DNA from 3 places in the Streptomyces sp. NPDC055955 genome. Region 1 is predicted to be linked to each of the others. Evidence: predicted binding sites of a transcription regulator. Region 1 holds the regulator's gene; each other region holds the start of a gene.
The links. The regulator HrcA, encoded in region 1, represses chaperone genes, less so after heat shock. The targets are predictions, from matches to a motif close to TTNGCACTCNGNNNNNCNGAGTGCNAA.

Region 1 (10,092 bases):
ATGGTCTCGACGGCGAGTTCGCCCCGGTCGCCCTTGGGCAGGGCCTGGACGACGGTGATCCTGGGCGCCTGCGCGGGCTCCTCCTGGACGGGGCCCGCCGTGACGACGAGCCGGTCCTTGCCCTCGGCGGCCTCCACGACCGCCTCGCTCCAGCGCCCCCGGCCGTCGGTCAGGACGACGTCCTCACCGGCCCGCAGTCGCTTCACGGAGACCGCGTGCCGCCCCTCGGCCCCGTCGAGCACGAACGTCGTGGCGGACGGCACCTCGTCGACGACGAACACCGGCGCCGTCACGCGGCACCTCCCGCACCCAACGCGTCCTTCGCCTCGGCGAGTTCGGCCGCGAGCACCTCGACGAGCTGGCCGGCGGGCAGCTCACGGGCGAGCCGGTGGCCCTGCCCCGCCCACAGCGCCATCCCCTGCGGGTCCCCCGCCTTGGCTGCGGCCTTGCGCAGGGTCGACGTCATGTGGTGGATCTGCGGGTAGGCGGCGGGCGCGTACCGGCCGTGCTCGCGCATGAACCGGTTCACGAGGCCGCGCGCCGGGCGTCCGGAGAACGCCCGGGTCAGCTCGGTGCGCACGAACAGCGGGTTGGTCATGGCCTGCTTGTGCAGCAGGTTGGCGCCGGACTCGGGGCAGACCAGGAAGGCCGTGCCGAACTGTCCGGCGTCCGCGCCCGCGGCGAGCACGGCGGCGAGCTGCGCGCCGCGCATGAGGCCGCCGGTGGCGATGATCGGGATCTGCACGGTCTCACGGACCTGGGCGATCAGCGCGATGAGTCCGATGCCGGAGCCGTCGGCCTCCGGGTTGTCCCGGTGGGTGCCCTGATGCCCGCCCGCCTCGATGCCCTGGACGCACACCGCGTCGGCCCCGGCCTGCTGGGCGGCCTGCGCCTCCTCCGGGGTGGTCACGGTGACGGCGGTCAGGGTGCCGACGCGGGCGAGGGAGTCGAGGACGTCGCGGCTCGGGCAGCCGAACGTGAAGGTGACGACCGGTACCGGGTCGTCGAGGAGGATCGCGAGCTTCGCGTCGAAGCCGTCGTCGCGGCCGCTGTCCGGGTCGCCGAGGTGCGTCTCGTACCAGGCGGCCTCACCTGCGAGCTGGCTGCCGTAGACGGCGACGGCCGCGGGGTCCGCGTACTCGGGCTGCGGCATGAAGAGATTCACGCCGAACGGCTGGTTGGTCAGCCCCCGTACCTGCTTGATCTCCTGGTACATCCCGTCGGCGGTCTTGTACCCGGCGGCGAGGAATCCGAGCCCGCCTGCCTCCGACACGGCGGCGGCGAGCTGCGGACAGGAGGCACCGCCCGCCATGGGTGCCTGCACGATCGGATAGTGACAGAGATCGGTCAGCGTGGGGGACATGACCGCATCGTGCCACGTCCCCCGTACAAGTCCGAATCCGCCTACCGGCCGTTGAACGCGTCCTTGAGCCGCGAGAACAGTCCCTGCTGCCCGGGCTGGAACTGCCCCGTGGGACGTTCCTCGCCGCGCAGCTTCGCCAGCTCACGCAGCACCCGCTCCTGCTCGGGGTCCAGCTTCGTCGGCGTCAGGACCTCGACGTGCACGATGAGGTCGCCGCGACCGCCGCCGCGCAGGTGCGTGATGCCGCGCCCGTGCAGCGGGACCGACTGACCGGACTGCGTGCCCGGCCGGATGTCGATCTCCTCGAGGCCGTCGAGCGTCTCGAGCGGCACCTTCGTGCCGAGCGCCGCGGCCGTCATCGGGATGGTGACGGTGCAGTGCAGATCGTCGCCGCGCCGCTGGAAGACGGGGTGCGACAGCTCGTGGATCTCGACGTACAGGTCACCGGCGGGGCCGCCGCCGGGGCCGACCTCGCCCTCGCCCGCGAGCTGGATGCGCGTGCCGTTGTCGACACCGGCCGGGATCTTCACGGTGAGCGTGCGCCGCGAGCGGATGCGGCCGTCGCCGGCGCACTCCGGGCACGGCGTCGGCACGACCGTGCCGAAGCCCTGGCACTGCGGGCACGGCCGCGAGGTCATGACCTGGCCGAGGAAGGACCGCGTGACCTGGGACACCTCGCCGCGGCCGCGGCACATGTCACAGGTCTGCGCGGACGTGCCGGGCGCGGCACCCTCGCCGCTGCAGGTCGTACAGACGATGGCCGTGTCGACCTGGATGTCCTTGGTGGTCCCGAAGGCGGCCTCGTCCAGCTCGATCTCGAGCCGGATCATGGCGTCCTGGCCGCGGCGCGTGCGCGAGCGGGGACCACGCTGGGACGCCGTCCCGAAGAACGCGTCCATGATGTCGGAGAAGTTCCCGAAGCCACCGGCGCCGAAGCCGCCGGCCCCGCCTCCGCCCGCCTGCGAGAGGGGGTCGCCGCCGAGGTCGTAGACCTGCTTCTTCTGCGGGTCCGACAACACCTCGTAGGCGGCGTTGATCTCCTTGAACCGCTCCTGAGTCTTCGGGTCCGGATTCACGTCCGGGTGAAGCTCACGGGCCAGCCTTCGGAAGGCCTTCTTGATCTCGTCCTGGGAGGCGTCGCGGCGCACGCCGAGTACGGCGTAGTAGTCCGTGGCCACTTACGACTCCGCCAGGATCTGTCCGACGTAACGTGCCACTGCGCGTACTGCTCCCATCGTTCCCGGATAGTCCATGCGGGTCGGTCCGACCACGCCGAGCTTGGCGACTGCCTCGCTGCCCGAACCGTAGCCGACCGAGACCACAGAGGTAGAGCTGAGTCCCTCATGGGCGTTCTCATGACCGATCCGTACGGCCATGCCCGAATCATTGACCTCACCAAGGAGCTTGAGGAGCACGACCTGCTCTTCAAGGGCCTCGAGAACGGGCCGGATGGTGAGGGGAAAGTCATGTCCGAAGCGGGTGAGATTGGCGGTGCCGCCGATCATCAGCCGCTCCTCGGTCTCCTCGACGAGCGTCTCCAGCAAAGTGGAGAGCACCGTCGCGACCGTGCCGCGGTCCTCCGCGTCGAAGGACTCCGGCAGGTCCTGCACCAGCTGCGGCACGTCCGCGAAGCGACGTCCCGCGACCCTGCTGTTGAGCCGGGCCCGCAGATCGGCGAGAGAGGTCTCGCCGAACGGCGCCGGGCAGTCGATCATCCGCTGCTCGACCCGCCCCGTGTCCGTGATCAGTACGAGCATCAGGCGGGCGGCGGCGAGCGAGAGCAGTTCCACGTGGCGCACGGTGGACCGCGTCAGGGACGGGTACTGCACCACGGCGACCTGCCGCGTCAGCTGCGCGAGCAGCCGCACGGTCCGGCCGACGACGTCGTCGAGGTCTACGGCGCCGTCGAGGAAGTTCTGGATGGCGCGGCGCTCGGGCCCCGTCATCGGCTTGACCGCCGTCAGCTTGTCCACGAACAGGCGGTAGCCCTTGTCGGTCGGGATCCGCCCGGCGCTCGTGTGGGGCTGGGCGATGAACCCCTCCTCCTCGAGCGCCGCCATGTCGTTGCGCACCGTCGCCGGTGAGACGCCGAGGCTGTGCCGCTCGGTGAGCGCCTTGGAGCCGACCGGCTCCTCGGTCCCCACGTAGTCCTGGACGATGGCGCGCAGCACTTCGAGCCTGCGTTCACTGAGCATTCGCGCGCACCTCCAGCTGTGTCGTCCGCGGCTGGCACTCGGTGCGGCCGAGTGCCAATGGTCTCCGGGTCAGTGTACGGCCGGTGGGTACGGGCCCGGCAAGGGCGCTAGCGTCGGGCCCATGGACGACCTGGACTGGAATGCGATGGGCTGGGAGGAGCTGTCCGCTCGGGCGGGGCGGGTCCGGCTGCCGGGCTGGGACTGCACGACGGGCCTTGTGGTGGGCGACGGGGCGGCGTTGCTCGTCGACACGGGTTCATCACTTCGTGAGGGTGCGGCGCTGCGCGCGGACACCCGGCGCCTGATGGGCCCGCACGCGCGCGTGACGCATATCGCGCTGACGCACCCCCATTTCGACCATGTTCTGGGCACGGCGGCGTTCGCGGGTGTCGAGGTGTACGGAGCCGCGGGCATCGACACGGTGTTCACGCGGGGCCGCGACGAGCTGCGGGCGTCCGCGGTGGCCCACGGCGTACCGCGCGAGGAGGCGGCCGAGGCCACTGACGTGCTGGTCGTGCCGCAGCACCGCGTGTGCGGGGAGTGGACGCTCGATCTGGGCGGCGGACTCCAGGTGCTCCTCGCGAACGTGGGCCCGGCGCACAGCGGGCACGACCTGGCCGTCCTGGTGCCGGGCACGCCCGAGATCGTCTTCTGCGGCGATCTGGTCGAGGAGTCGGGCGAGCCGCAGGCGGGCCGTGACGCGGTGCCGAGCCGCTGGCCGGCCGCCCTGGACCGGCTGCTGGAGCTGGGCGGTGAAGATGCCGTGTACGTTCCTGGGCACGGAGCCGCGGTGAATGCGGAGTTTGTCCGTGCGCAGCGTGACGCGCTGGCGGCGCGTTTCGGCGTGTCGTAACCGCACGGCCGTTCGCACTCCTATCGTCTGCACCATGCGTCAGTACTCCCCCGACTTCACCCCGCCGTGGAAGAAGCAGCAGGCCGCGCCCGAGGTGGCGGCGGACGTGGATCTCGTGGTCGAGGAGGTCACGACCGGGTTCTGCGGAGCGGTCGTCCGCTGCGAGAAGACGGCCCAGGGCCCGACGGTGACCCTGGAGGACCGCTTCGGCAAGCACCGGGTGTTCCCCATGGACCCGCGCGGCTTCCTGCTCGAGGGCCGGGTCGTCACCCTCGTACGTCCCGTGTCCGCCGCGCCCGTACGCCCCACCCGCACGGCCTCCGGGTCGGTCGCGGTGCCCGGGGCGCGGGCCCGGGTCGCGCGGGCCGGGCGCATCTATGTGGAGGGCCGGCACGACGCGGAGCTGGTGGAGCGGGTCTGGGGCGACGACCTGCGCATCGAGGGCGTGGTCGTGGAGTACCTGGAGGGCGTCGACGACCTGCCCGCGATCGTCACGGAATTCGCCCCGGGGCCCGACGCGCGGCTCGGCGTCCTCGTCGACCATCTCGTGCCCGGGTCGAAGGAGTCGCGCATCGCAGCGCAGGTCACCGGCGAGCACGCGCTGGTCGTCGGCCACCCCTACATCGACGTGTGGGAGGCCGTGAAGCCGTCGGCCGTGGGCATCCGGGCGTGGCCCCGGGTGCCGCGCGGCCAGGACTGGAAGACGGGCGTGTGCCGGGCGCTCGGCTGGCCGGAGAACACCGGCGCGGCCTGGCAGCACATCCTGTCGCGAGTGCACAGCTACCGCGACCTGGAGCCCGAACTCCTGGGCAGGGTCGAGGAGTTGATCGATTTCGTGACGCTGCCCGGGGACCACTCCTAGGACGGTCAGGGGGCCGTCCCAGGAGTGCGGGGGCCCGCCTCAGTCGACGAGGTCGCGGACGACCGCGTCGGCGAGGAGGCGTCCCCTCAGGGTGAGGACGGCGCGCCCGGACTCGTACGGGGCCGCTTCGAGCAGGCCGTCGGACAGGGCCCGGCCGGCGGCGGCGCGGCCCGCAGGCTTCAGGAGCGACAGGGGACAGCCCTCCAAGAGGCGCAGCTCCAGCAGGATGCGCTCGACGCGCCGGTCCTCGTCCGACAGGAGCTCGCGCCCCGCGCCGGGCGAGTGCCCCTGTGCGAGGCGCCCGGCGTAGGCGCCCGGGTGCTTCACGTTCCACCAGCGCACCCCGCCGACGTGGCTGTGCGCGCCGGGGCCCGCACCCCACCAGTCGGCGCCGCGCCAGTACAGCTCGTTGTGCAGGCAGCGCCCGGCGTCGGTGGTGGCCCAGTTCGACACCTCGTACCAGTCGAAGCCCGCCCCGCCGAGGACCTCGTCCGCGATCAGGTAGCGGTCCGCGTGGACGTCGTCGTCCGTCATCGGGACCTCGCCTCGGCGGATGCGCCGGGCGAGCTGGGTGCCCTCCTCAACGATCAGCGCGTACGCCGACACGTGGTCGGGCCCGGCGCCGATGGCGGCCTCCAGCGAGGCCCGCCAGTCGTCGTCGCTCTCGCCGGGGGTGCCGTAGATCAGGTCGAGGTTGACGTGGTCGAAGCCCGCGGCGCGCGCCTCGGCGACGCAGGCTTCGGGGCGGCCGGGGGTGTGGGTGCGGTCGAGGATCTTCAGGACGTGCTGCTTGGCGCTCTGCATGCCGAAGGAGATCCGGTTGAAGCCGCCCTCGCGGAGGGTCTCCAGGTAGGCGGGGCCGACGGACTCGGGGTTGGCCTCCGTCGTCACCTCGGCGTCGGGCGCGAGCCCGAACTCGTCGCGGATCGCCCCGAGCATCCGTACGAGGTCGTCTGCCGCGAGGAGCGTCGGGGTGCCGCCGCCGACGAAGACGGTGCGCACCTGGCGCGGGTCGTCGCCGAGGACCTTGCGGGCGAGGCGCACCTCGTCGACGAGGGTGTCCGCGTAGTTGTCACGGGAGGCGAGCACACCGCCGGAGCCGCGCAGCTCGGTCGCGGTGTACGTGTTGAAGTCGCAGTAGCCGCAGCGCGTGGCGCAGTACGGGACGTGCAGATAGAACCCGAGGGGCCGGTCCGCCGCCCCGGCCAGGGCGGAGGCGGGCAGCGCGCCGCCGTCGGGGACGGGCTCACCGTCGGGGAGTGCGGAAGGCATGGACCCATTGTCCCGCAGCCGTGGGGTTGCCTCGCCGGTCGTCGCTGTGCAAGGTCAGCGGGCCTGGAGGACCAGGAGGGCGAGGTCGTCGTCCGGCGGGCTCTCGGAGAACTCGTGGACCAGGCGTCTGATCCGCTCGGCGAGCAGGTGCGCGGTGAGGCCCTTGCAGCCGGCGAGGGCGCGGGAGAGGCCGTCTCCGTCGTCGAACTGGCGGTGCCCGTCCCGGCGCTCCGTCACTCCGTCCGTGACACACAGGAGGGTGTCGCCGTCGTGGAGCACAAGGCTCTCGCTGGTGTAGCCGGGGTCGTCGACGACGCCGAGGAGCACCTGGGGCTCGGCGGCGGACACGACCAGGCCGTCGGGCCGCAGCAGGAGCGGCAGCGGGTGTCCGGCGGAGGCCAGGGTGCAGCGCATCCCGTCCTCGGTGGGCACCAGCTCCCCGTAGAGCAGGGAGAGGAAGCGGGGCGCGCCCTCGGAGGTGAGGCCCTGGCCGTCCGCGGCGGCGAGCGCGCGCGCCGCGGCGTCGGCCGCCTCCGTGGCGTCGTCGAGGAGGAGCCGGTTGAGGCGGTCGAGGACCTCGGCGACCTGGTACCCCTCGCGGGCGAGCAGCCGCAGCCAGGGCCGGGCGAGGCCGATGACGACGGCCGCCTCGGGGCCCTTTCCCTGGACGTCGCCGAGCGCGAAGCACCAACGGCCGTCACCGGCGGGGAACACGTCGTAGAAGTCGCCGCCCGGGCCGCCCGCGTCGCGCGGCTCGTAGACGAGCGCGGACTCGATGCCGGGGATCCGGGCGACGCCGGAGGGCAGCAGTCCGCGCTGGAGGATGCGGCTGATCGTGGCCTGGCGGGCGTAGCGGCGGGCGGCGCTGACGGCGAGGGCGACGCGGCGGGCGAAGTCCTCGACGAGGCCGGTGACCTCGTCGGGGAAGCGGGTCAGACCGGCCCGTCCGATGAGGAGGGTGCCCACCGCGCGACCGCCCGCGCTGAGGCGGTAGGCGAGCGCGGCGCCGGCCGGATCACCGCCGAGGGACTCGAAGGGCCACGGCACGGGGACGGCCGCGCTGCGCGCCGCGTCGGTGGGCTGCGGCGGGTCCTTCTCCAGGATCTTGCGGAGCTCCTCCATGCGGTTCTCGCTGGTGTGCCACACGCGGGCGAGGCGGGGCGTGGCGAGGGCGCCGGTGCCGCGGCCCGCCCGGTCGGCGGCTCCCCGGTCCGGCCTGCCGTCCTCGTCGTCGAGCCACACGGCACACCAGTCGGCGAGGCGCGGCACCAGCATCTGCCCGGCGAGTGAGGCGACCTGGTCCTCGTCGAGCTGTCCGGCCAGCAGATCGGACGCCTCGGCGAGAAAGGAGAGCGCGCCGCGGTTGACCCAGTCCTGGTCGTGCGGGAAGCGGCGCGGCGCGAGAGCCGGCATGTCGGCGGCGCGCGGCCCGCGCTGAAAGGTTCTTGCGCCGGGGAACGCCTCGAGGTCACCGCCCCACGGCTCGGCGCCGTCGACGGGGAGGCGGGCCCAGACGGTCTTGGTGCCCCGCTGGTACGTGATGCCCCAGGCGTCGGAGAGGGACGCCACGAGGCGCAGGCCGCGCCCGCACTCGGGGGTGTCGGGGCCCGGGTCGGTGCGGTCGCTGCGGACGGCGCGGGCCGGGTGGTGGTCGGAGACCTCGATCACGAGGGCGGCGGGCGCGCACCCGCCGTCCGGGTCGTCGGGACGGCCGGTTTCCAGACGGCACAGCAGCTCGACATTGGTGCCCGCGTGGACGACCGCGTTCGTGACGAGTTCGCTGAGTACGACCACGGCGTCGTCGGTGAGCCGGTCGCCGCCACCGGCCGTGGCGGTCAGACCGAGCTCGGCCCAGTCGGCGAGAGCTCCCCGTACGAAGCGGCGGGCGGCGGCGGGGGCCAGCGGGTTTCCGGGCAGCGAGGTCCGCACGGCGGCCGGTGCTCCCGGCGGACGGGAGGGCTCGTCGGTGGCGTAGGCGGTCTCCCGTTGCAGCGGAATGGACCCCACGGTGCGGCTCCTGAGCAGTTCGGGCAATGACGCCTCAGGCGACACGGACAGAGTGACAGACCGGACCCGTCCATAAGCACCGAGTTACCGAAGTGGACCACCATGAGCGAGAACAGTGCTACGCGCGCTCTCGATCCGGGCCGGATCGACGCCACCGGACCGCGCGCGCCGCTCGCCGCGATGACGGCGGCGCGGGACGGCGGCGCGGGACGGCGGCGCGGGACGGCGGCTTCACCGAGACACCGGCGATCAGGGAGGGTCTGGGGCCGAACTCGGCGCGATGGTCAGCCAGGCCATGGACCGCAGCCGGCACCACGACGCCGGACCGACGCGTGTGCGGCGGGAGATCGTGCGCACGGGCGGCTCGACGAGCGGGTCGAGGCGAGCCCGGGGCAGGGCACGCGGGCGTCGCGGATGAACTGCGTGAACACGATCACCGGCGCGCCGGCGGACCTGGCAGCGGACGCGACGCGCGTCCTGGAAGCGGTGGCGGTGCGACCTCACGCAGCGGGTCGGCCCGCACGACGGGAACCGTCAGCTTGGGGGAACCTGCGCCGCCTCGGCCGCGCCGTGAACGAAATGGTCGACCGGCTCGCCCTGTTCAGGGGCTTCACGGGCCTCACGGACTTCACGGGCGAGATGACCCGGGTGGCACGCGAGGCCGGCGCCGAGGGCCGGCTCGGCGGACACGCCGGGCGCCGGGCCCGTCCGGGAGTTGGCGGGACGTGACCGAGGCGCGGGCCCGTCCGGGAGTTGGCGGGACGTGACCGAGGCGGTCGACCGCGCAGCCAGGTGACGCAGACGCAGGAGCCGTTACGGGAGATGCGCCGCGGCCGCACACCGTGGTGGCGGACCGCGACGCATCCCTCGAGCGGTGACGCGGGGCGTCACTTCTCGCGCGAACCCGCGTACATCTCGTCGATCAGGTGCCCGTACTCGCGCTCGACGACCGGCCGCTTCAGCTTCAGGCTCGGGGTCAGCTCGCCGTGCTCGATGTCGAGGTCGCGCGGCAGGAGCTTGAACTTCTTGATGGTCTGCCACTTCTGGAGGCCCTGGTTGAGCTCCTTGACGTAGCCCTCGACCAGTTCGACCGTGGCGGGGGCCGCGACCACGTCGGCGTACGCCTTCCCCTCGAGCCCGTTGTCCTTGGCCCACTCCAGGATGGACGGCTCGTCGAGAGCGATGAGCGCCGTGCAGAAGTTCCGGTCGGCGCCGTGCACCAGGATGTTCGAGACGTACGGACACACGGCCTTGAACTGGCCCTCGACCTCGGCGGGCGCGACGTACTTGCCGCCCGAGGTCTTGATCAGGTCCTTCTTGCGGTCGGTGATCTTGAGGTAGCCGTCGGGCGACAGCTCACCGATGTCGCCGGTATGGAACCAGCCGTCGGACTCCAGGACCTCGGCCGTCTTCTCGGGCAGCCCGTGGTAGCCCTGCATGACGCCGGGGCCGCGCAGCAGGATCTCGCCGTCGTCCGCGATCCGCACCTCCGTGCCGGGCACCGGCTTGCCGACCGTGCCGGTGCGGTACGCCTCGCCGG
Region 2 (10,092 bases), on a different contig from region 1:
ATCCGTACGACGATCAAGTCCGCGCTCCCCGCAGGCTTCCTGGGCGTCGGCGAACCCCTGATCTACGGTGTCTCGCTCCCGCTCGGCCGCCCCTTCATCACGGCGTGCGTGGGCGGCGCGGCGGGCGGCGCGTTCGTCGGCTTCTTCTCGATGATCGGCGACAAGGTCGGCTCCACGGCGATCGGTCCCTCGGGCTGGGCCCTGTTCCCCCTGCTCGACGGCAACAAGGGCCTCGGCACGACGGTCGCGATCTACGGCGCGGGCCTGCTGGTCGGCTACATCGTGGGCTTCGTGGCGACGTACTTCTTCGGCTTCAGCAAGCAGATGCTGGTGGACCTGAACGTGGACACCCAGGCCGCCGCGGGCGAGTCCCCGGCACCGGCACCGGCCCCCGCGGGCACGACGGAACCGAAGGAACCCGCGAAGGTCTGACCGGCCACGCGCTTCCCCCTGAGAGCCGGGGCCCGCACGGGCCCCGGCTCTCAGCTTTCCTGTACGCCGCCCGGCAGGAGGCAGTGCGCAGCCTCAACCCCGCGCCTGAAGAGGCGCGTCACCGATCAGGGCAGTCGCCCCTCCCGGTTCACCACCCGCACCCGCGCCCTCAGCTCCTCCGCGACGGGCGCCGGCTCCACCGCCTCCGGCGGACAGTCCCACTCGCGCCCGCCGCCGGGCGGCCGCAACTGCACGTAACCGCCCTCACGTCCCATGACCTGCCCGACGCGTCCGTCCCGTACGTCGACCACGTACGCGCCGACGTTCACACGCCGCGCCGGTCGTGCAGTACGGCGGCCAGCCGCATCGCCGTGTCGAGGTTCACGCATCCCAGGTCCACCAGCGGGTAGCCGACCTCTCCCGCCGCCGACACGGGGTCGACCCGCAGGGACGGCAGCAGCACGCCCAGCACACCGAGTTCGGCCCGCAGTTGCGCGATGGTCTCCTCGACCACCCGCAGCCGCTCCGCGTCCCGCACCACCATCGCCCGCTCCTTCACGCCAAGTTCCGCTTTCGCCACCCAGCGTGACGGGAGCGGCTCTACGCTTTCCAGAGCCACCGGCCCAACAAATCCTTTGTTGCCCTGGGAGTCGATGCACGTGACCGGACCGAAGGACCTCGACCCCGTCTCCCGCCGCGTCATGGTCGGCGAGGAACTCCGCCACGCGAGAGAGCGGGCCGGGCTCACTCAACAGGCCCTGGGCGAGCTGCTGTTCGTGAGCGGGTCGTACGTCGGCCAGATGGAGGCGGGTACGCGCAGGATCCTGCCGGACATGGCGGAACGGCTGGACGAGGCGCTGGGGACGGCGGGGTTCTTCGTCCGGCACGGCGTGAAGGCGAACGAGTCGAAGCACCCTGTTCAGTTTGCGGAGACGGCCGAGGCGGAGGCCCTGGCGACCTCGATCCTGGAGTACGGGGCGATGCTCATCCCCGGCCTGCTCCAGACCCCGGGCTACGCCCGCGCAGTCTTCCTCGATTTCCAGCCCACAGCGCCGGACGAGGTCATCGAGAAGCTCCTGACCGCCCGCATGGAGCGCACTCGCCTCCTCGACAATCCAACAAAGCCTGTGTTGTGGGCCGTTCTGGACGAGGCCGCATTGCGCCGACGAGTCGGCGGGGCCGCTGTGATGGCCGATAATCTGCGCCACATCGCCGACCTGATGCGCAAGCGTCGGATCGTCGTCCAAGTGCTCCCGTTCACGGCGGGCGGCCACGCCTCTCTACACGGCCCGCTCAAGCTCATGCACTTCGACGACGCACCCCCGCTCACCTACATCGAGGCCCCCGCCGTCGGCCTACTCCTGGACGATCCGGCCACGGTTGCCCGCCACCAACTGTCCTACGATCTACTGAGGGCCAACGCACTCACCCCGAGGCAGTCCCTGGCCCTGATCTCTTCAGTGGCAGAGGATTACACGCATGAAGATCGCGAACCCCGGGCCTGATCTCACCTCGGTCAGCTGGCACAAATCCAGCTACAGCGCCGGCGACGGCGGCAACTGCCTCGAAGTCACACACGACCACCCCGGCCTCGTCCCCGTCCGCGACTCCAAGAACCCCGACGGCCCGAAGCTCGTGCTCCGGGCGGAGGCCTGGACCGCGTTCATCGACGGCCTGCGCCGACGCTGACCGGACCCCGCCCGAAGCCTCGGCCCCGAGTCCCGCTTTCGAGGAGGGGGAGGCGGGTTTCGACCCACCTCCCCTCCCTGTGCGGCCCCGGAGACGGTCCGCACCTGTGCGGGACGCATCCGTACGGCGATGCGCACCCGCTGACGTCCCGTCCGCGGGGGGCGGGTCAGAGCCGCAGGCCGCACCAGCCGGGTGCGGATCCGGACGGCGCCGGCGGCGAAGCGCTCCCGAAGTAGTAGACCCCGGGCTCGTAGCACGGGGACGGCGCGAAACCGGGCGACACGAGGCCGGCCGCTTCCGCCTCCTCGTTCGACATGATCACTGTCTGGTGCGGGGGCTCCGGATCGGCGGCGTACGCGCCCGGGGCGAACACCCCCGCCACCGCCGAAGCCGCCAACACCCCTGTCACCAAAGCCCGCACGGGCATGTTCATCGTCATGCCCGGGTCAACGAACGCCGCCGCGTCAGGTCACCCCGGAGCACCGTCCGCGAGCCCCGATGCCCCGCGATATCGTTCAAGCCACAACCACCTTCACAGGCCGCGCACCTACTTCGGCCGTACGACCGACGCCGGAGCATCCATGCGCGCCCCCTTGTCTTTCACCGCTGCCCTCGTGACCGCCGCCGTCCTGTGCGCGGGCTGCGCCTCGCACGACGACGCCGGGGACGGCTCCGCCACGAAGAGCGCGGCCGCGAAGACCGCCCCGAGGGACGCCGTGCGCGCCGCGGTCGAAGCCACCCGCGCCACCTCCGCGCAGACGCGGCAGAACGTCGAGATCTCCGACGGCCAGGGCCGGACCTACCGGATCGACATCACCGGTGGCTTCGACCTGGACGCCGACCGCGGCGCGCTCTCGGTCCGGATGCCCGGGGGCCCCACGGGCAGGATCGACGAGGTCTTCGCCGACGACACGGTCTACGTACGCGGCACCGGCGACCTCGCCATGAACGGCTGGGGCTCGACCTCCCGCTCGACGGCGAAGGCGCACGCCATGCTGCGCGCCCCGCTCAACGATCCCGAGTACGTCCTCGAACAGATCTCCGCGATGCGTCAGGTCACCGAGAGCGGCACCGAGACCCTCGGCAAGGTCCCCGTCACGCACTACCGCGGCACCCTCGGGCACGCCACCCTGACCCTGCGGACGACCTCCAAGATCCGCGACAAGGTCGACGAGGCCAGGGACTACCTCGGCAGCGACCTGCCGGTGTTCGCCGACGCCTGGATCGACGGCAGGGGCCGCATCGCCCGCGCCCGGACGGACCTGAACCTGGGCGGGGCCCGCATGACCGTCACGCTGTCGCTGTCGCAGCACGGCAAGCCCGTCCGGGTGACGGTCCCCGATGCCGGGCAGACCTCCCCCGTGCCCGAGTTCGACGGCCCCATGCTGGGCTGACGCCCTGCGGACACGCGCTCCACATGCGCCCCGCTCCGCCGTCCCGCATCCTGAATTCATGGCTGAGAGCACGTTCTCGAAGATCTCCTGGACCGAGTTCCGCCCCGACCAGCGGCGCCTGGCCACCGGCGCCGTGCTGACCGGCATCGGCATGCTCGCCGCCGCGGCGGGCGTCGGCGTCCTGGTCTACGAGCTGGCGCGCGCGGGCCGCAACTGGACCGGCAGCTGGGAGGTGCCGCCCGCCGAGCTGGCGACCCGCACCCTCCACCAGGCGCAGACCGCCGCGCAGAGCGCGGCCCAGGCCGGCCGAGAGGCCTGGACCAGCTACCAGGAGTCGCCGGTTCAGCGCGGCTAGGGCCTTTCGTCCGGATCAGGCCGGATCAGGGAGCTGGTCCCTCCGCCGTGCGTCGCAAGGCGGAGGGAGGAGCCGACGCTGAGCGTCGGCGACCGACGACAACGCCGCGAGGCGCGGTGCCGGCGCCCGCGAGCCCGGCATGATCCGGACGACAGGCCCCAGGACCTGTCCGGCGGATCCTCTCGCGGGACGCGGGCCGTCACTGGGCGGGCGCCCACCCCGGGATCCTCGGCAGCACCTTCTCGGCGACCTGGAACAGCACCGTGTCGTCCGGCACCGCGCCGTCCGATCGCCACAGCGTCAGCTCGAAGGAGCCGCCCTTGTCCTGCGCGTCCTGCGCGACGGACAGAACACGGGCCGGGACCCCGGGAGCGCTGCTCGAATCACTGCCGTCGAGGCGGAACCTGATGCTGATGGTGCGGTCCGAGTAGAGGACCGCCCGGCGGCCCAGGAACGTCCGCCGCTTCTGCGTGTCCCCGAAGAGGCCGGCGGTGTCGGCGACCGGACGGCCGTCGTAGGTGCCCTCCAGCGTCACGGTGTACGTCTCGAACTCGACCCGCGCCGAGGGCGTGGAGATCTCGCGCCCACCGGCCGTCCTGATCGAACTGCCGCTGCCCGACGCGGACTTCGCGATCTCCGTCGGCGTGCCGAGCAGGTCGGCGAGGTCCCGCCGGTTGAGCACTGCGCACAGTTGCGCGCCGGAGACCCGCCCCGCCGCCTCACCGGCCTTCGCGCCCTTCTCGGCCTCCCCGCCCGAGCAGGTCGCCGGCTTCGGCTCGGCGCTGCTCTCGGCGTCCGTCTTCGCGATCGCCCAGAACCCGATGGCGAGCGCGGCCACCAGCGCCACGGCCGATATCGCCTGTCCCCACGCGTTCATGCCCTTCTTGGGCACGTCGTCACTGTCGGCCATGTCCCCCACCCGCCCCGATCACCTGACAAATGCCCGGGGAATCTAACCCGTGATCACCGGGCGGACAAGGAGAACCGACCGGGGAACGCCCGAGGGCGGCACCCCCCGGGAAGAGGAGTGCCGCCCTCGGAAAGGACAGGCTGAACCGTCAGGCTCAGAAGTCCATGTCACCGCCCGGCATGCCGCCCGGAGCGCCGCCCGCGGCGGCCTTCTCCGGCTTGTCGGCGATGACGGCCTCGGTGGTCAGGAACAGCGCGGCGATGGACGCGGCGTTCTGCAGCGCGGAACGCGTGACCTTCGCCGGGTCGAGGATGCCCTCGGCGATCATGTCGACGTACTCGCCGGACGCGGCGTTCAGGCCGTGGCCGATGGGAAGGTTGCGGACCTTCTCCACGACGACGCCACCCTCGAGACCACCGTTGACGGCGATCTGCTTGAGCGGGGCCTCCAGCGCGAGCTTCACGGCGTTGGCGCCGGTCGCCTCGTCACCGTCGAGCTCGAGCTTCTCGAAGACCGCGGAGGCCTGCAGCAGGGCCACGCCGCCACCGGCGACGATGCCCTCCTCGACGGCCGCCTTCGCGTTGCGAACGGCGTCCTCGATGCGGTGCTTGCGCTCCTTGAGCTCGACCTCGGTCGCGGCACCGGCCTTGATGACCGCAACACCGCCGGCGAGCTTCGCCAGGCGCTCCTGCAGCTTCTCGCGGTCGTAGTCGCTGTCCGAGTTCTCGATCTCGGCACGGATCTGGTTGACGCGGCCCTGGACCTGGTCGCTGTCACCGGCGCCGTCGACGATCGTCGTCTCGTCCTTGGTGATGACGACCTTGCGGGCGCGGCCGAGCAGGTCGAGACCGGCGTTCTCCAGCTTGAGGCCGACCTCCTCGGAGATGACGGTGCCACCGGTGAGGATGGCGATGTCGCCGAGCATGGCCTTGCGGCGGTCACCGAAGCCCGGGGCCTTGACGGCGACGGACTTGAAGGTGCCACGGATCTTGTTGACGACCAGGGTCGACAGGGCCTCGCCCTCGACGTCCTCGGCGATGATCAGCAGCGGCTTCCCGGACTGCATGACCTTCTCGAGCAGCGGAAGGAGGTCCTTCACGTTGCCGATCTTGGAGTTGACGATGAGGATGTACGGGTCGTCGAGCGACGCCTCCATACGCTCCATGTCGGTGGCGAAGTAGGCCGAGATGTAGCCCTTGTCGAAGCGCATGCCCTCGGTGAGCTCAAGCTCGAGACCGAAGGTCTGCGACTCCTCGACGGTGATGACGCCTTCCTTGCCGACCTTGTCCATCGCCTCGGCGATGAGCTCGCCGATCTGGGTGTCGGCGGCGGAGATGGAGGCCGTGGAAGCGATCTGCTCCTTGGTCTCGACATCCTTGGCCTGCTCGAGCAGGGCGGCGGAGACGGCCTCGACGGCCTTCTCGATGCCGCGCTTGAGGGCCATCGGGTTGGCGCCGGCCGCGACGTTGCGCAGGCCTTCCTTGACGAGCGCCTGGGCGAGGACGGTCGCGGTCGTCGTGCCGTCACCGGCGACGTCGTCCGTCTTCTTCGCGACCTCCTTGACCAGCTCGGCGCCGATCTTCTCGTACGGGTCCTCGAGCTCGATCTCCTTGGCGATGGACACACCATCGTTGGTGATCGTGGGGGCGCCCCACTTCTTCTCGAGGACGACGTTGCGACCCTTGGGGCCCAGGGTCACCTTGACGGCGTCGGCGAGCTGGTTCATGCCGCGCTCGAGGCCGCGCCGTGCCTCCTCGTCGAACGCGATGATCTTGGCCATGTGAAGTGGTCCTCCCGGACGGGGTGGAAACGCAAAACGGACCGTGCTGGTGCCCGCGACGGACGGCCTGCGTGCCGTGTGGTTCCTTGCCCCACCCGGCCTGCGAGCCTCACCGACCCGATCCAAGTTCTGTCACTCTCACCTTCAGAGTGCTAACGCAATGATTAGCACTCGACCTAGGAGAGTGCAAGCGCCTCCGGCAGACGCGCGGTCCCCGCGGGCGGCGCGCGCGGACCGCGCGCGCACGCACGAGAGGCCCGTACCCCTCGCGGGGTACGGGCCTCTCGGCGTGAGTGTGTCGGTGGCCGATCGCGCCGAGATCAGACGGCGAGCTTGACCATGTCCGCCTGCGGACCCTTCTGGCCCTGCGAGATCTCGAATTCGACTCGCTGACCCTCTTCAAGGGTGCGGTATCCGTCCATCTGGATGGCGCTGTAGTGGACGAATACATCCGCACCACCGTCGACCGCGATGAAGCCGTACCCCTTCTCCGCGTTGAACCACTTGACGGTGCCCTGAGCCATGACTAACTCCCCTATTACTGGCCCTTGCACAGGCCCGCACTTCGCGGACCCGGGTCAGACCTCACGCCCCATTGGTTGGAGGTGTGCGCCGGAACGCGTCGACCGCGGCTGAATGTATCTGCCCAACTGCCGTCTGCAACAGGTCAATCGGACGAGAATTCTGGGCACGGCAGAGCGGTAATAAGCGGCGGAGTCATTGGATTCCGGGGCAACTCGGGCCCGACAAATGCCACGAACACCCGATAAGGGCTGGGCACTTTGGCTGCTTCTTGTCGGACGGCGGCCGACTTCATATATGCGCTCGGCACAGGCGCGAAGCTCGCTTCCCAACTCTACCGCGCTCAACCCTGCAGAATTGCCCCCTCCGCTTCTCTCGCGGAGGGGGCAATTCAGGTGACTCTGTGTGGCCTCGCAAGGCCGGGCGATCAGCCGCCGGCACGGTGCCCGACGGTCAGCCTCCGGCGACGGCCGGGATGATCGAGACGCCCGCGCCCGCCGGCGTCGCCGTCTCCAGGCCCTGCTCGAAGCGCACGTCGTCGTCGTTGACGTACACGTTCACGAAGCGGCGCAGCTTGCCCTGGTCGTCCAGGACGCGGGCCGCGATGCCCGTGTGGTTCTTCTCCAGGTCGGCGATGACCTCGGAGAGGGTCGCGCCCTCGGCGGCGACCTCGGCCTTGCCGCCGGTGTAGGTGCGCAGGATGGTGGGGATGCGGACGTTGACGCTCATGGGGGCTGCAGCCTTTCCGTGCGGGGGTCGCGGGAGTGCGCGGGTCTTCAGTGGGCGAGGCCCGCGTCGCGGAACGCGTCCAGGCTCGGGCGGATGGTGGCGGTCGCCTGGGACGTCTCGGCGACCGCGTCGAGGGTCTTGAGGCCGTCGCCGGTGTTGAGGACGACGGTGGTGAGCGTCGGGTCGATCAGGCCGGCCTCGATCAGCTTCTTCGTCACGCCGACCGTCACACCGCCCGCGGTCTCCGCGAAGATGCCCTCGGTCCGCGCCAGGAGCTTGATCGCGTCGACGACCTGCTCGTCGTTGACGTCCTCCACGGCGCCGCCGGTGCGGCGGGCGATGTCGAGGACGTACGGGCCGTCGGCCGGGTTGCCGATGGCCAGGGACTTGGCGATCGTGTTCGGCTTCTGCGGCCGCACGACGTCGTGGCCGCCCTTGTAGGCGACGGACACCGGCGAGCAGCCCTCGGCCTGGGCGCCGAAGAGCTTGTACGGCTTGTCCTCGACGAGGCCGAGCTTGATCAGCTCCTGGAGGCCCTTGTCGATCTTCGTGAACTGGGAGCCGGACGCGATCGGGATGACCAGCTGGTCAGGGAGCCGCCAGCCGAGCTGCTCACAGATCTCGTACGCGAGCGTCTTGGAGCCCTCGCCGTAGTACGGGCGGAGGTTGACGTTGACGAAGCCCCAGCCCTCGCCGAGCGGGTCGCCGATGAGCTCGGAGCAGAAGCGGTTGACGTCGTCGTAGTTGCCCTCGATGCCGACGAGTTCGCCGCCGTAGACCGCGGCCATGACGACCTTGCCCTGCTCCAGGTCGTGCGGGATGAACACGCAGGAGCGGAAGCCGGCGCGGGCCGCGGCGGCGCCGACGGCGCCGGCGAGGTTGCCGGTGGAGGAGCAGGACAGGGTGGTGAAGCCGAAGGCGCGGGCGGCCTCGATGGCCTGGGCGACGACGCGGTCCTTGAAGGAGTGCGTGGGGTTGCCGGAGTCGTCCTTGACGAACAACTTGCCCTGCTCCACGCCGAGTTCACGGGCGAGGTTGTCGGCCTTGACGAGCTTGGTCCAGCCGGGGTTCAGGTTCGGCTTCTCGGCGACGTCGGCCGGGACGGGCAGGAGAGGGGCGTAGCGCCAGATGTTGGCGGGTCCGGCCTCGATCTCCTTGCGCAGCGACTCGGGGTCGCCGACCGGCAGGTCGTAGGAGACTTCGAGCGGCCCGAAACACTCGGCACAGGCGAAGATCGGTCCGAGCGGGAAGCTGGTGCCGCACTCGCGGCAGGAAAGCGCCGAGGCGGGTCCCAGATCAACGGAAGTGGTGGTGGCGACAGTCTGCGCAGCCATGATGGCGAGGCCCTTTCTCCTCATCTTCCTCGCGGCGCATCTCGCCACGAGACGGAATTGGCACCTTCCCCACCTGGACCTCGACAAGGTCGGCGGGAGGGTTGCCGGGACTTCAACGGGCCGTATCCCTCTGTCCCTCTGGATGAGCGCTATTCGGTTGTTGTACTGGCGCTTGATCACTCAAGCGCGGCGGCGACCCCGACATGCGATGGTCACCGGCGTTGTTCAAGACTGTAACCGAAGGCCCGGACGCTTGAGATAGTCGTCCGAACCGCGAGATGGATCACAGTTCGTGATCAGACAGTTCAGACAGTGAGGAGCCGCGCACCGTGCTGGAAGAAGTAGAGCGCTGGCTGAGCAGGCGTTCCTGGTCGGTGTCGGACCGTCCGCTCCCTCAGCTGATCGCCGCGAAGCGGGCCTCGGGCACCTCGGTGAGCGTGGTGCTGCCCGCACTGAACGAGGAGGAGACGGTCGGCGAGATCGTCGCCGAGATCCGGCGTGCCCTGATGACGGAGCGGGTGCCGCTGGTCGACGAGCTGGTGGTGATCGACTCGGGCTCGACGGACCGCACGGCCGAGGTCGCGCGGGCCGCCGGAGCGCGCGTCGTGCACCGGGACGCGATCCTGCCGAGGATCCCGGCCGTGCCCGGCAAGGGTGAGGTGCTGTGGCGCTCGCTGCTCGCGACGGGCGGCGACATCGTCTGCTTCGTCGACGCGGACCTGAAGGAGTTCTCCGCGGACTTCGTCTCGGGGATCGTGGGCCCGCTGCTCACGGATCCCGGCGTGGACTTCGTGAAGGCGATGTACGACCGCCCGCTCGGGTCCGCCGCCGGCCAGGGGGGCCGGGTCACGGAGCTGGTGGCGCGCCCCCTCCTCAATCTGCACTGGCCGCTGCTCGCGGGGTTCGTGCAGCCGCTCGGCGGCGAGTACGCGGCCCGCAGATCGCTC
Region 3 (10,092 bases), on a different contig from region 1:
TCCGCGCGCCGGTCAAGGGACCGGTCGCGAGCGCCACGCCGGTGACGGCCGAACCGGCCGTGCGGAGAAGGCGCTTGAGGCCGGACACGCGTCGAACGCGCGTCGAGTTCCCGCCCGACCCACCCCCACCCCATCGGGGGAAGCCCTCCACAGATAGCTGAATTCGCCGCAGATACGGGCAAGTTGGAGATATCCGAACGTCAACAGGCGGCGCGTGGGTGCTCCTTCCGGACACTCCGCACATGTCCGCCGCCGTCCGCTCTCCCGCGAGGACAGCGGCGTGACGGGGCAGTTCGCGGTCGTGGAAAAGAGTCAACGCGCGGGGACTCCCGCGCGTGGTCATGCCCACGGCGGTCACTAGCCTTGCCCCATGACTACCGCTCTGATTACGGGATCCACCTCGGGGATCGGTGCCGCGTTCGCGCGCCGGCTCGCCGCGGACGGCCACGACCTCGTCCTGGTGGCGCGTGACACCAAGCGGCTGCGGGAGCAGGCCACCGAGCTCCACGACCGGCACGGCATCGAGGCCGAGGTACTCACGGCGGACCTCGCCACCGACGAGGGCATCGGCGCGGTCGAGGCACGGCTGACCGACCGCAAGCGTCCGGTGGACCTGCTGATCAACAACGCGGGCTTCGGCAACAAGGGCCAGTACCTGGAGGTCCCGCTCGCCGACGAGTTGACCATGCTCAAGGTGCACTGTGAGGCGGTCCTGCGGCTCACGTCCGCCGCGGTGGCGCCGATGCGTGAGCGCGGCAGGGGCGGCGTGGTGAACGTGGCGTCGGTGGCGGCGTTCGTGCCGCGCGGGACGTACGGCGCGTCGAAGGCGTGGGTCGTGCAGTTCACGCAGGGCGCGGCGCGGGACCTGGCCGGCAGCGGTGTGCGGCTGATGGCTCTCTGCCCGGGCTTCGTCCGTACGGAGTTCCACCAGCGGGCCGACATGGGCACCGACAACATCCCCAAGTGGATGTGGCTCGACGCCGACAAGCTGGTGGCGGCGGCACTCGCCGATCTGGCGCGCGGCAAGTCGCTGTCCATCCCGGATCCGCGGTACAAGACGCTGATGGGCGTGGTGAAGCTGGCGCCTCGCGGGCTGCTCGGCGGCGTCACGGCGAAGACGGGGCGCAAGTACGGGCCGCAGTAGGACGCGACGGGGCCGAAGCCGGGTCCGGGGCCGGGTCCCGCGGGGCGCCTCGGTCCCGGACCCGGTCCCGTCAGAGCCCGACCCACCCGCTCCCGCTCCCGCTCCCGCTCCCGCCAGGGTCGTTACACGGCGGTGGGAGGATGGAGCTGTCCGGACCGCACGCAGGGGGGCCGGAAGGTGGCGTCATGACGTTCGTGCAACTGATCGACTGCAAGACCAGCCGATTCGACGAGATGAACCAGCTCATGGACACATGGGCGGAGCGGACCAAGGGGAAGCGGACCGCGACGCACAGCGTCGTCGGCAAGGACCGGTCCGACGCGTCGCACTTCATCGAGATCGTGGAGTTCCCCTCGTACGAGGAAGCGATGCGGAACTCGAACCTTCCGGAGACCGACACGATCTTCCGGGAGATGGTCGCCCTCTGCGACGAGATGCCCACCTTCACCGACCTCGAGGTGGTGCGGGACGAGCAGTTGTACGCGGGCAACGCGCGCAGGTTCTTCGAGACGGTCGCCACCGACGGTGAACTGCCGCCGCTCAACGGCCTGCTCGCGGAGGACTACCACGACCACGACCCCGGCAACGTGACGGACACCATCGGTCTCGACGCGATGCGGCGGGAGATCGAGATGTACCGCAGAGGGTTCGACATCGACTTCACCATCGACGACCAGATCACCGAAGGCGACCGCGTATGCACGCGGTGGACCTTCAAGGGCGACCACAACGGCGACTTCATGGGCATTCCGGCGACGGGCAAGCAGGTCACGATGACCGGTTCGACCATCTTCCGGTTCCAGGAGGACGGGAAGATCGTCGAGGGCTGGTGGCAGGAGGACCGGCTGGGGCTGATGGCCCAGCTCGGCGCGCTCGATCAGCTCGAGTCCTGACCGCGCGAGTCCTGGCCCGTGGGGCCTGACCTCTCGAGTCCTGACCCGGCGCCGCACGCGCCGAGGCCCGGCCCCGCGAAGAACGCGGAACCGGGCCTCGTACGACAGACGCCGGTCGAACCGGCCGACCGGCGGCTCAGCGCACTAGTGGGAGTGGCCGTGCCCGTGGCCGGCGGCCTCGGGCTCCTCCTCCGCCGGCTTCTCGACGACCAGGGTCTCGGTCGTGAGCAGCAGCGAAGCGATGGACGCGGCGTTCTCCAGGGCGGAGCGGGTGACCTTGACCGGGTCGATGACGCCGGCCTTGACCAGGTCGCCGTACTCGCCGGTCGCGGCGTTGAAGCCCTGGCCCTTGTCGAGCTCGGCGACCTTCGAGGTGATGACGTAGCCCTCGAGGCCGGCGTTCTCGGCGATCCAGCGCAGCGGCTCGACGGCGGCGCGGCGCACGACCGCGACACCGGTGGCCTCGTCGCCGGTCTTGTCGAGGTTGCCCTCGAGGACCTTGACGGCGTGCACCAGAGCGGAGCCACCACCGGAGACGATGCCCTCCTCGACCGCGGCGCGGGTCGCGGAGATGGCGTCCTCCAGACGGTGCTTCTTCTCCTTGAGCTCCACCTCGGTGGCGGCGCCGACCTTGATCACGCACACGCCGCCGGCGAGCTTCGCGAGGCGCTCCTGGAGCTTCTCGCGGTCCCAGTCGGAGTCCGTGTTCTCGATCTCGGCCTTGATCTGGTTGACGCGGCCCTCGACGTCGGCCTTGTTGCCGCCACCGTCGACGATCGTGGTGTCGTCCTTGGTGATGGTCACGCGGCGGGCGGTGCCGAGCACGTCCAGACCGGCCTGGTCGAGCTTGAGGCCGACCTCCTCGGCGATGACGGTGGCACCGGTGAGGGTGGCCATGTCGCCGAGCATCGCCTTGCGGCGGTCACCGAAGCCGGGCGCCTTGACGGCGACGGCGTTGAACGTGCCGCGGATCTTGTTCACGACCAGGGTCGACAGGGCCTCGCCCTCGACGTCCTCGGCGATGATCAGGAGCGGCTTGGAGCCACCGGCCTGGATGACCTTCTCGAGCAGCGGCAGCATGTCCTGGATGGAGGAGATCTTGCCCTGGTTGATCAGGATGTACGGGTCCTCGAGCACGGCCTCCATGCGCTCCTGGTCCGTCACGAAGTACGGAGACAGGTAGCCCTTGTCGAACGCCATGCCCTCGGTGAAGTCCAGCTCCAGACCGAAGGTGTTGGACTCCTCGACGGTGATGACACCGTCCTTGCCGACCTTGTCCATCGCCTCGGCGATGAGCTCGCCGACCTGCGAGTCCTGGGCGGACAGACCGGCGACGGCGGCGATGTCGGCCTTGTCCTCGATCGGACGGGCGGTCGCGAGGAGCTCCTCGGACACGGCCTTGACCGCGGCGTCGATGCCCTTCTTCAGGGCGGCCGGGGAGGCGCCGGCGGCGACGTTGCGCAGGCCTTCCTTGACGAGGGCCTGGGCGAGCACGGTGGCGGTGGTGGTGCCGTCACCCGCGATGTCGTTGGTCTTGGTCGCCACCTCCTTCACCAGCTGGGCACCGAGGTTCTCGTACGGGTCGTCGACCTCGACCTCGCGGGCGATCGTGACACCGTCGTTGGTGATGGTGGGAGCGCCGAACTTCTTGTCGATGACGACGTTGCGGCCCTTGGGGCCGATCGTCACCTTGACCGTGTCGGCAAGCTTGTTGACGCCGCGCTCGAGGGCGCGACGGGCGTCCTCGTCGAACTTCAGGATCTTCGCCATGGAGCTGTTAGTCCTCTCGAACGAACTGCGCCCCCGACGCCCGGCATGCTGAGAGAAGTCGCAGCTGAGTAGCGGGGTGCCAGGGGCGCAGAACTAAAACAGTGGGTGAATTACTTCTCGACGATCGCGAGCACGTCGCGAGCCGAGAGGACGAGGTACTCCTCGCCGTTGTACTTCACCTCGGTGCCGCCGTACTTGCTGTACAGCACGATGTCGCCGGTCTGCACGTCGAGCGGCAGACGCTCGCCGTTCTCGAAGCGCCCGGGGCCCACGGCGAGGACGACGCCCTCCTGGGGCTTCTCCTTCGCGGTGTCCGGGATGACCAGGCCAGAGGCGGTGGTCTGCTCGGCGTCGAGCGGCTGGACCACAATGCGGTCCTCGAGCGGCTTGATGGCAACCTTGGAGCTGGTGGTCGTCACGATCCGACCTCCCCCTTCGGAGATCACGGGGTTGACTGTCTGAGGTGGCGACCAGGTGGATCCGTCGTCGCGGGTGCCGGACCTGCCCGTCGCTATTGGCACTCTCCAGTGGGGAGTGCCAGGGCCGAGACTATGACCGCGATTAGCACTCGGTCAAGCGGAGTGCCAATTCACTGAGGGCGAGTCTTCCGCACGGCCCCTGCGGCCCGTCCTTCACAGGTAGTCCTCCAGCCTCCCCACCGTGAACCCCTGGGCCTGGATGCGGCGTAGCAGCCGCGTCGTCGCCCCGGTGAGCGTCGTCCCGCGCGGGTCGTCGCCGTCACGGAACTGGGCCCGGACGATGTCGCCGGGACGCAGTCGGCCCTTGTCCGCGTACCGCGTGTCGCCGCTCCCCACCGAGGCGCGCCACAGGACCACGGCGTCGACCCCGCAAGTGGCGGCGGCGCGCAGGGTGTTCTGGTCGTACTCACCGAACGGCGGGCGCAGGAGGCGGGGGCGGGTGCCGAAGCGGTTCTTCAGCCGGTCCTGCTGGCCGCAGATCTCGGCGTGCTGCTCGGCGTACGGGAGCGAGGGCAGGAAGTGGTGGTTCAGGGTCTGGTTCTGCACGACCGCGCCGAGGGCCCGCAGTCTGCCGAGGTGGTCGTGGCCGGGGCCGGCGACGCCGTCCGTGAGGAAGATGCTGACGGGCAGCCGCAGGTCTCCGACCATGTCGGCGAAACGAGGGTCGCGGTCCACGCCGTCGTCGAAGGTCAGGAAGACGACGCGGTCCTTGGTGCGGACGTGGTCCACGACGGGCGGGAGCGCGTGGGGGCCCGCCCCCGCTGTGGACGCGTGGCGCGCCGGGGGTCTCGGCGCCGGGGCGAGCGGCGCGGAGAGTCCCCAGCGGCGGTAGGCGTCCGGGGCGCGGCCGTCACGCGCGGTCGTGCCGTGACGCGTGGGGGCGTGCAGGGGCGCGAAGTGCACCGGCCCGCCCGCACCGGTCCTCCCGGCCCCGCGTGCGCCCCACGGCACACCCCCCGGACCGACGGCCGGTGTGGCCGTCGGCGCCGCGTCCTGCGAGTGGCGGACCTTCTCGGCCGCCTTCCGGCTGAGTCGCTCGATCGGGTCCACGGACTGGGCGCACCCGGCGAGCAGCGCGGGTGCGAGGACACCGGCGGCCAGGGCGGCGGCGAGCAGCCGCCGGGGCCCGGTGCGCGCGGGGGCCCGTCGCGCCCGCACGGACATCACAGGTAGTCCTCCAGCCTGGCCACCGCGTACCCCTTGCCGGTCACGTACTTCATGAGCAGGCGGACCATGTCGGTCATGCTGCCCTTCCATTCCCCGCGGCCCCGGAAGTGGGTCAGGATGATGTCGCCGGGGTGCAGGTCCCGGTCCACCTCGCGCCACTCGACGTGGTCGACGTACACCTCTTCGTTCCAGATCGGCACGTACTTGATGCCACAGGACCTGGCGGCGCGCAGCGTGTCCCGGTTGTAGTTGCCGTACGGCGGGCGGAAGAGGACGGGCCGCTCGCCGTACTGCCTCTGCATGATGTTCTGCATGCCGCAGATCTCGCGCTTCTGCCCCGCGTAGGACAGGCCGGGCAGATACGGGTGCGTCAGCGTGTGGTTGTTCAGCGTGACGCCGCGGGCCCTCATCTTCCCGAAGTAGCCGTAGTCGTCCTTCACCAGGTAGTTGCTGAGGAAGGCGGTGTACGGGATCTTCAGGTCGCTCATCATCTGCAGGAAGGCCGGGTCCTTCTCGGAGCCGTCGTCGATGGTGAGGAACACGACCTTGTCCTTGGTCGGCACGGTCGTGAAGACGGGCGGCAGATCCTCCTGGCCGTCGACCTCGAAGCCCTTACGGGCCCTGATCACGGGCTTCTGGGCGGGCGCGGGCGGCGCGAGGAGCGGCGGCTCCGACAGGCGCCACTTCTTGGCCATCGCGACCCGGGCGGCACGCATCGTGCCCGCGTGGGAGTCGAGGGCGCCGGCGGGCGGCGCATGGAGGGGCTGCTGGCCGGGCGCGGGCTCGACGGCCTTCGTGCTGTCGACCGCGGCGCACCCGGAGGCGACCGCGCAGGCGGCGAGAACGGCGAGAACGGCCCGCGTACGGGCGTGACGGGTCCCCCGACCCGACATCCCTTTCACCGCTCTTTTGTCGTTTTGTCGTACAAGTCGCATGGCGCCGGATCCTCGCAGCTCACAGCGCCGATCAGGGCCCGACACCGCGGCCGGGCGCGCACCGTCCACCGACTGGCCCACAATGGGCCTGGTGAACGACCTCGCCTCCTTCAGCTCGCTGCTCTCCGCGGAGGGCCAGGCGCTCCTCGACGACGTACGGGACATCACCCCCGGCCAGGAGCTCGCCGTCGCCACCCGGCTGCGCCGCGACCACCCGGCGGACCTCGTCTCGGCGGCCATCGCGCAGGCCCGGCTGCGGCAGCGGGCCGCGGCGAAGTTCGGCGAGGCGGACGCGCGCCGCATGTACTTCACGGCGAACGGCGTCGAGCAGGCGACCCGCACGAGCGTCGCCACCCGTCGCGCGCAGGAGTTCAAGGCGCTCGGGGTGCGCTCCGTCGCCGATCTGTGCTGCGGAATCGGCGGCGACGCGATCGCGCTGGCCCGCGCCGGGATCTCCGTACTCGCCGTCGACCGTGACCCCCTGACCTGCGAGGTCGCCCGCGCGAACGCTCGGGCCCTGGACCTCGACGGGCTGATCGAGGTCCGCGAGGCCGATGTCACCGAGGTCGACACGGAGCCGTACGACGCGGTGTTCGTCGACCCCGCCCGCCGGGGCGGCGGCAAGGGGGGCGGCCGGATCTTCGATCCGGAGGCGTACTCCCCGCCCCTGTCCTGGGCGGTCGGCGCGGCGCTCGGGGCCCCGCACGCGGCCCTGAAGATCGCGCCCGGCATCCCCCACGAGGCGATCCCCGACGCGGCCGACGCCGAGTGGATCTCGGACGGCGGGGACGTGAAGGAGGCCGTGCTCTGGTTCGGCACCGAGCCGGGCCGCATGCGGGCGACGCTGCTCCCCGGGCCGCGCGCACTCACCGGCCGGGGCCTCCCGGATCCCGAAGTGCGGTCCGTGGGACGGTACTTGTACGAGCCCGACGGCGCCGTCATCCGCGCCCACCTGGTCGCCGAGGTGGCCGAGGAGGTGGCCGGCGGGCTGATCGACGAGACGATCGCCTACGTCACGTCCGACACGCTGCGGGCGACGCCGTACGCCACCGCGTACGAGATCACGGACCGGCTCCCGTTCAACGTGAAGAAGTTGAAGGCGCTGCTGCGGGAGCGCGAGGTCGGGATCCTGACGGTGAAGAAGCGGGGGTCGGCCGTGGAACCGGAGGAGCTGCGCCGCAAGGCGCTGCCGAAGCGGCACGGCCCGAACGCCGTGACGGTCTTCCTGACCCGCGTCGCGGGCGCCCCGACGATGCTGCTGGGGGCGCCCGCGCAGCCGGACACCGGAGGCGACGCCGACTCCTGAGCGGCAACAGCCCCACCCTCGCCGGAGAACGAGGCGCCCCAGGGCGTTTCGTGTGGATCAGGCCGGACCGGGGAGCGGGTTCCGACCCGGTGCGTCGCAAGGCGGAGGAAGGAGCCCACGCGGAGCGCCGGCAATGGAGGACAACGCCGCGAGGCGCGGGTGCCGGCACCCGCGAGCCCGGCCTGATCCACACGAAACGCCCTACCCTCACGCCTGCGCACGGGCCAGCAGCAACTCCCGCTCCCGCTCATTACGGGTCAGCGAACCGGCCCGCTCGAACTCGGCCCGTGCCTCCTCGCGCCGCCCGAGCCGCTCGAGCAGGTCTCCGCGCACGCTCGGCAGCAAGTGGTAGTCGCGCAGCGCCGGTTCACCGGCCAGGGCGTCCACCAGGGCCAGACCGGCCGCTGGCCCCTCGTCCATGGACACCGCCACCGCCCGGTTCAGCTCGACGACGGGGGAGGGCGCCCGGGCGGCGAGCAGCCCGTACAGCGTCGCGATCCCCTTCCAGTTCGTCTCCGCGTACGTGTGGGCGTGCGCGTGACTGGCGGCGATCGCGGCCTGGAGGGCGTACGGGCCGGGGCCGCCGCCGGTGGACACCGCCTCCGCGCGGCCGAGCGCCGCGAACCCGCGCCGGATCAGGAGCTGGTTCCAGCGCGTACGGTCCTGGTCCTTGAGGAGAACCGGCTCGCCCGACGGGCCCGTGCGGGCGGCCGAGCGCGAGGCCTGGAGCTCCAACAGCGCGGCCAGACCGTGCACTTCGGGCTCCTTCGGCATCAGGCCGGCCAGGAGCCGGGCGAGCCGCAGCGCGTCCTCGCACAGGCCGGGGCGCAGATAGTCGTCGCCGGCCGTGGCCGCGTACCCCTCGTTGAAGATGAGGTAGATGACCTCGAGGACCGAGCCGAGGCGGGCCGCCCGCTCGGGGCCGTAGGGCACTTCGAAGGCGACGTTCTTCTTGGCGAGGGTGCGTTTCGCGCGCACGATGCGCTGGGCGACCGTCGACTCGGGGGCCAGGACCGCGCGGGCGATCTCGGCGGTGGTCAGGCCGCCGAGAAGCCGCAGCGTGAGAGCGACCCGGGCCTCGGCGGACAGGACCGGGTGGCAGGCCGTGAAGACGAGGCGGAGCAGGTCGTCGTCGATGTCGTCCGGGTCGGTGGGCTCGTCCAGGTGGGGCGGCGCGGCCTCCAGCTCACGGCCGACCTCCGCCAGCTTGCGCGCGTACCGCTCCTTGCGGCGCACGAGGTCGATCGCCCGGTGCTTGGCGGTGGCCATGAGCCACGCGCCGGGGTTGTCGGGGATCCCCTCGTCCGGCCACTGCTCCAGGGCGGCGACGAGCGCGTCCTGCGCCAGTTCCTCGGCCATGCCCACGTCCCGGACGATGCGCGTGACGCCCGCGATGATGCGGGGCGCCTCCAGACGGAAGACGGTCTCGATGGCGTGGGCCGCTTCGGCAGTACGTTCTGCTGTCACGGCCCACCATCAGACACCCCCGGCCGTACGGCGACCAAGGTCCTGTCCGGCGTGGCTCAGCCCTCAGCGATCTCCCGGATCTCGGAGGTGACCGTCCAGTGCTCCTCGTGCACCTTCAGGAAGCGCTTGGTCCACTCCAGGATCTCGGCCCGGTCCTTGGCCTGGATGATCGCGTAGCCGCCGATGACCTCCTTGGACTCGGTGAACGGCCCGTCGGTGACGGTGATCTCGCCGTTCTCGTAGTGCACGCGGGTGCCCTCGGACGACGGGTGCAGGCCCGCGGTGTCGAGCAGCACGCCGGCCTTGGTCATCTCCTCGATCAGCTCGCCCATGCGCTGCATCAGGGCCTCGCTGGGGCCCTCGGCGGGGGCCTTGCTCTCGTCGATACGGACCAGCGTCATGTAGCGCGGCATGGTGACTCCTCGTTCGGTGCGGTCGGGGGTTCTCCCCGCTCTCACTTACGCGTCGAACGGAAGACCGGCGAATCGACGCGCTCGCCGGATTTTCTTCGGGAGTTTTCTCCGGCAGGCCGGGGGCCCCGGGCGGATGTGTCCGCCCGGGGCCCCCGACCTGCTGTGATGCCTACTCGACGGTGGTCTTCAGCGAGCGGGCCTGCGGCTGCGGCTGCGGCGCCACGGAGGCTGCCGGCCGCTCGGACTGCCGCGTCGTCGCCGTTCCCGCCGGAGCCACCCCCTTGTAGTACGGGAGGTAGTCCACGAGCGAGCTTCTCGCGCTGACCGCGGAACCGGCCGCCGCGAGTTCGGATGCCGACACCGAACCGGTGCCGCCGTACGCGATGACGTGCTGGAGACCGGCGGCCTGAGAACGCAGATAGGCCGCGTCCGCGTCCGTCAGAGTCGTCTCGTCGGTCCACAGCACGGGCCCGTACCAGAGCTGCCCGGTGGCCGCGGAGATCCCGCCACGCCAGCTG

Region 2: a site for HrcA is predicted at 6,725-6,751, ahead of groL (chaperonin GroEL). Genes of this name have one in related genera too.
Region 3: a site for HrcA is predicted at 4,369-4,395, ahead of groES (co-chaperone GroES). Genes of this name have one in related genera too.

Annotation. Positions count from the first base shown of each region.
Region 1 is NZ_JBHJYS010000011.1:269,414-279,505, reverse strand. It holds gene ACFC96_RS23495 (16S rRNA (uracil(1498)-N(3))-methyltransferase) at 1-293, opposite strand, end outside; gene ACFC96_RS23490 (nitronate monooxygenase) at 290-1,363, opposite strand; gene dnaJ (molecular chaperone DnaJ) at 1,405-2,541, opposite strand; gene hrcA (heat-inducible transcriptional repressor HrcA) at 2,542-3,558, opposite strand; gene ACFC96_RS23475 (MBL fold metallo-hydrolase) at 3,680-4,411, shown strand; gene ACFC96_RS23470 (DUF3097 domain-containing protein) at 4,446-5,273, shown strand; gene hemW (radical SAM family heme chaperone HemW) at 5,313-6,545, opposite strand; gene ACFC96_RS23460 (SpoIIE family protein phosphatase) at 6,600-8,552, opposite strand; gene ACFC96_RS23455 (hypothetical protein) at 8,976-9,281, shown strand; gene ACFC96_RS23450 (AMP-dependent synthetase/ligase) at 9,440-10,092, opposite strand, start outside.
Region 2 is NZ_JBHJYS010000003.1:403,746-413,837, forward strand. It holds gene ACFC96_RS07865 (PTS transporter subunit EIIC) at 1-432, shown strand, start outside; gene ACFC96_RS07870 (hypothetical protein) at 558-761, opposite strand; gene ACFC96_RS07875 (hypothetical protein) at 758-1,051, opposite strand; gene ACFC96_RS07880 (helix-turn-helix domain-containing protein) at 1,092-1,937, shown strand; gene ACFC96_RS07885 (DUF397 domain-containing protein) at 1,912-2,121, shown strand; gene ACFC96_RS07890 (hypothetical protein) at 2,288-2,560, opposite strand; gene ACFC96_RS07895 (hypothetical protein) at 2,703-3,515, shown strand; gene ACFC96_RS07900 (hypothetical protein) at 3,574-3,870, shown strand; gene ACFC96_RS07905 (DUF6215 domain-containing protein) at 4,070-4,780, opposite strand; gene groL (chaperonin GroEL) at 4,935-6,560, opposite strand; gene ACFC96_RS07915 (cold-shock protein) at 6,881-7,084, opposite strand; gene ACFC96_RS07920 (MoaD/ThiS family protein) at 7,536-7,811, opposite strand; gene thrC (threonine synthase) at 7,859-9,145, opposite strand; SAM riboswitch class I at 9,163-9,294, opposite strand; gene ACFC96_RS07930 (glucosyl-3-phosphoglycerate synthase) at 9,475-10,092, shown strand, end outside.
Region 3 is NZ_JBHJYS010000010.1:107,846-117,937, reverse strand. It holds gene ACFC96_RS21500 (SDR family NAD(P)-dependent oxidoreductase) at 371-1,144, shown strand; gene ACFC96_RS21495 (ester cyclase) at 1,330-2,037, shown strand; gene groL (chaperonin GroEL) at 2,182-3,807, opposite strand; gene groES (co-chaperone GroES) at 3,918-4,226, opposite strand; gene ACFC96_RS21480 (polysaccharide deacetylase family protein) at 4,440-5,450, opposite strand; gene ACFC96_RS21475 (polysaccharide deacetylase family protein) at 5,450-6,388, opposite strand; gene ACFC96_RS21470 (methyltransferase domain-containing protein) at 6,471-7,694, shown strand; gene ACFC96_RS21465 (RNA polymerase sigma factor) at 7,902-9,161, opposite strand; gene ACFC96_RS21460 (YciI family protein) at 9,218-9,574, opposite strand; gene ACFC96_RS21455 (cell wall-binding repeat-containing protein) at 9,744-10,092, opposite strand, start outside.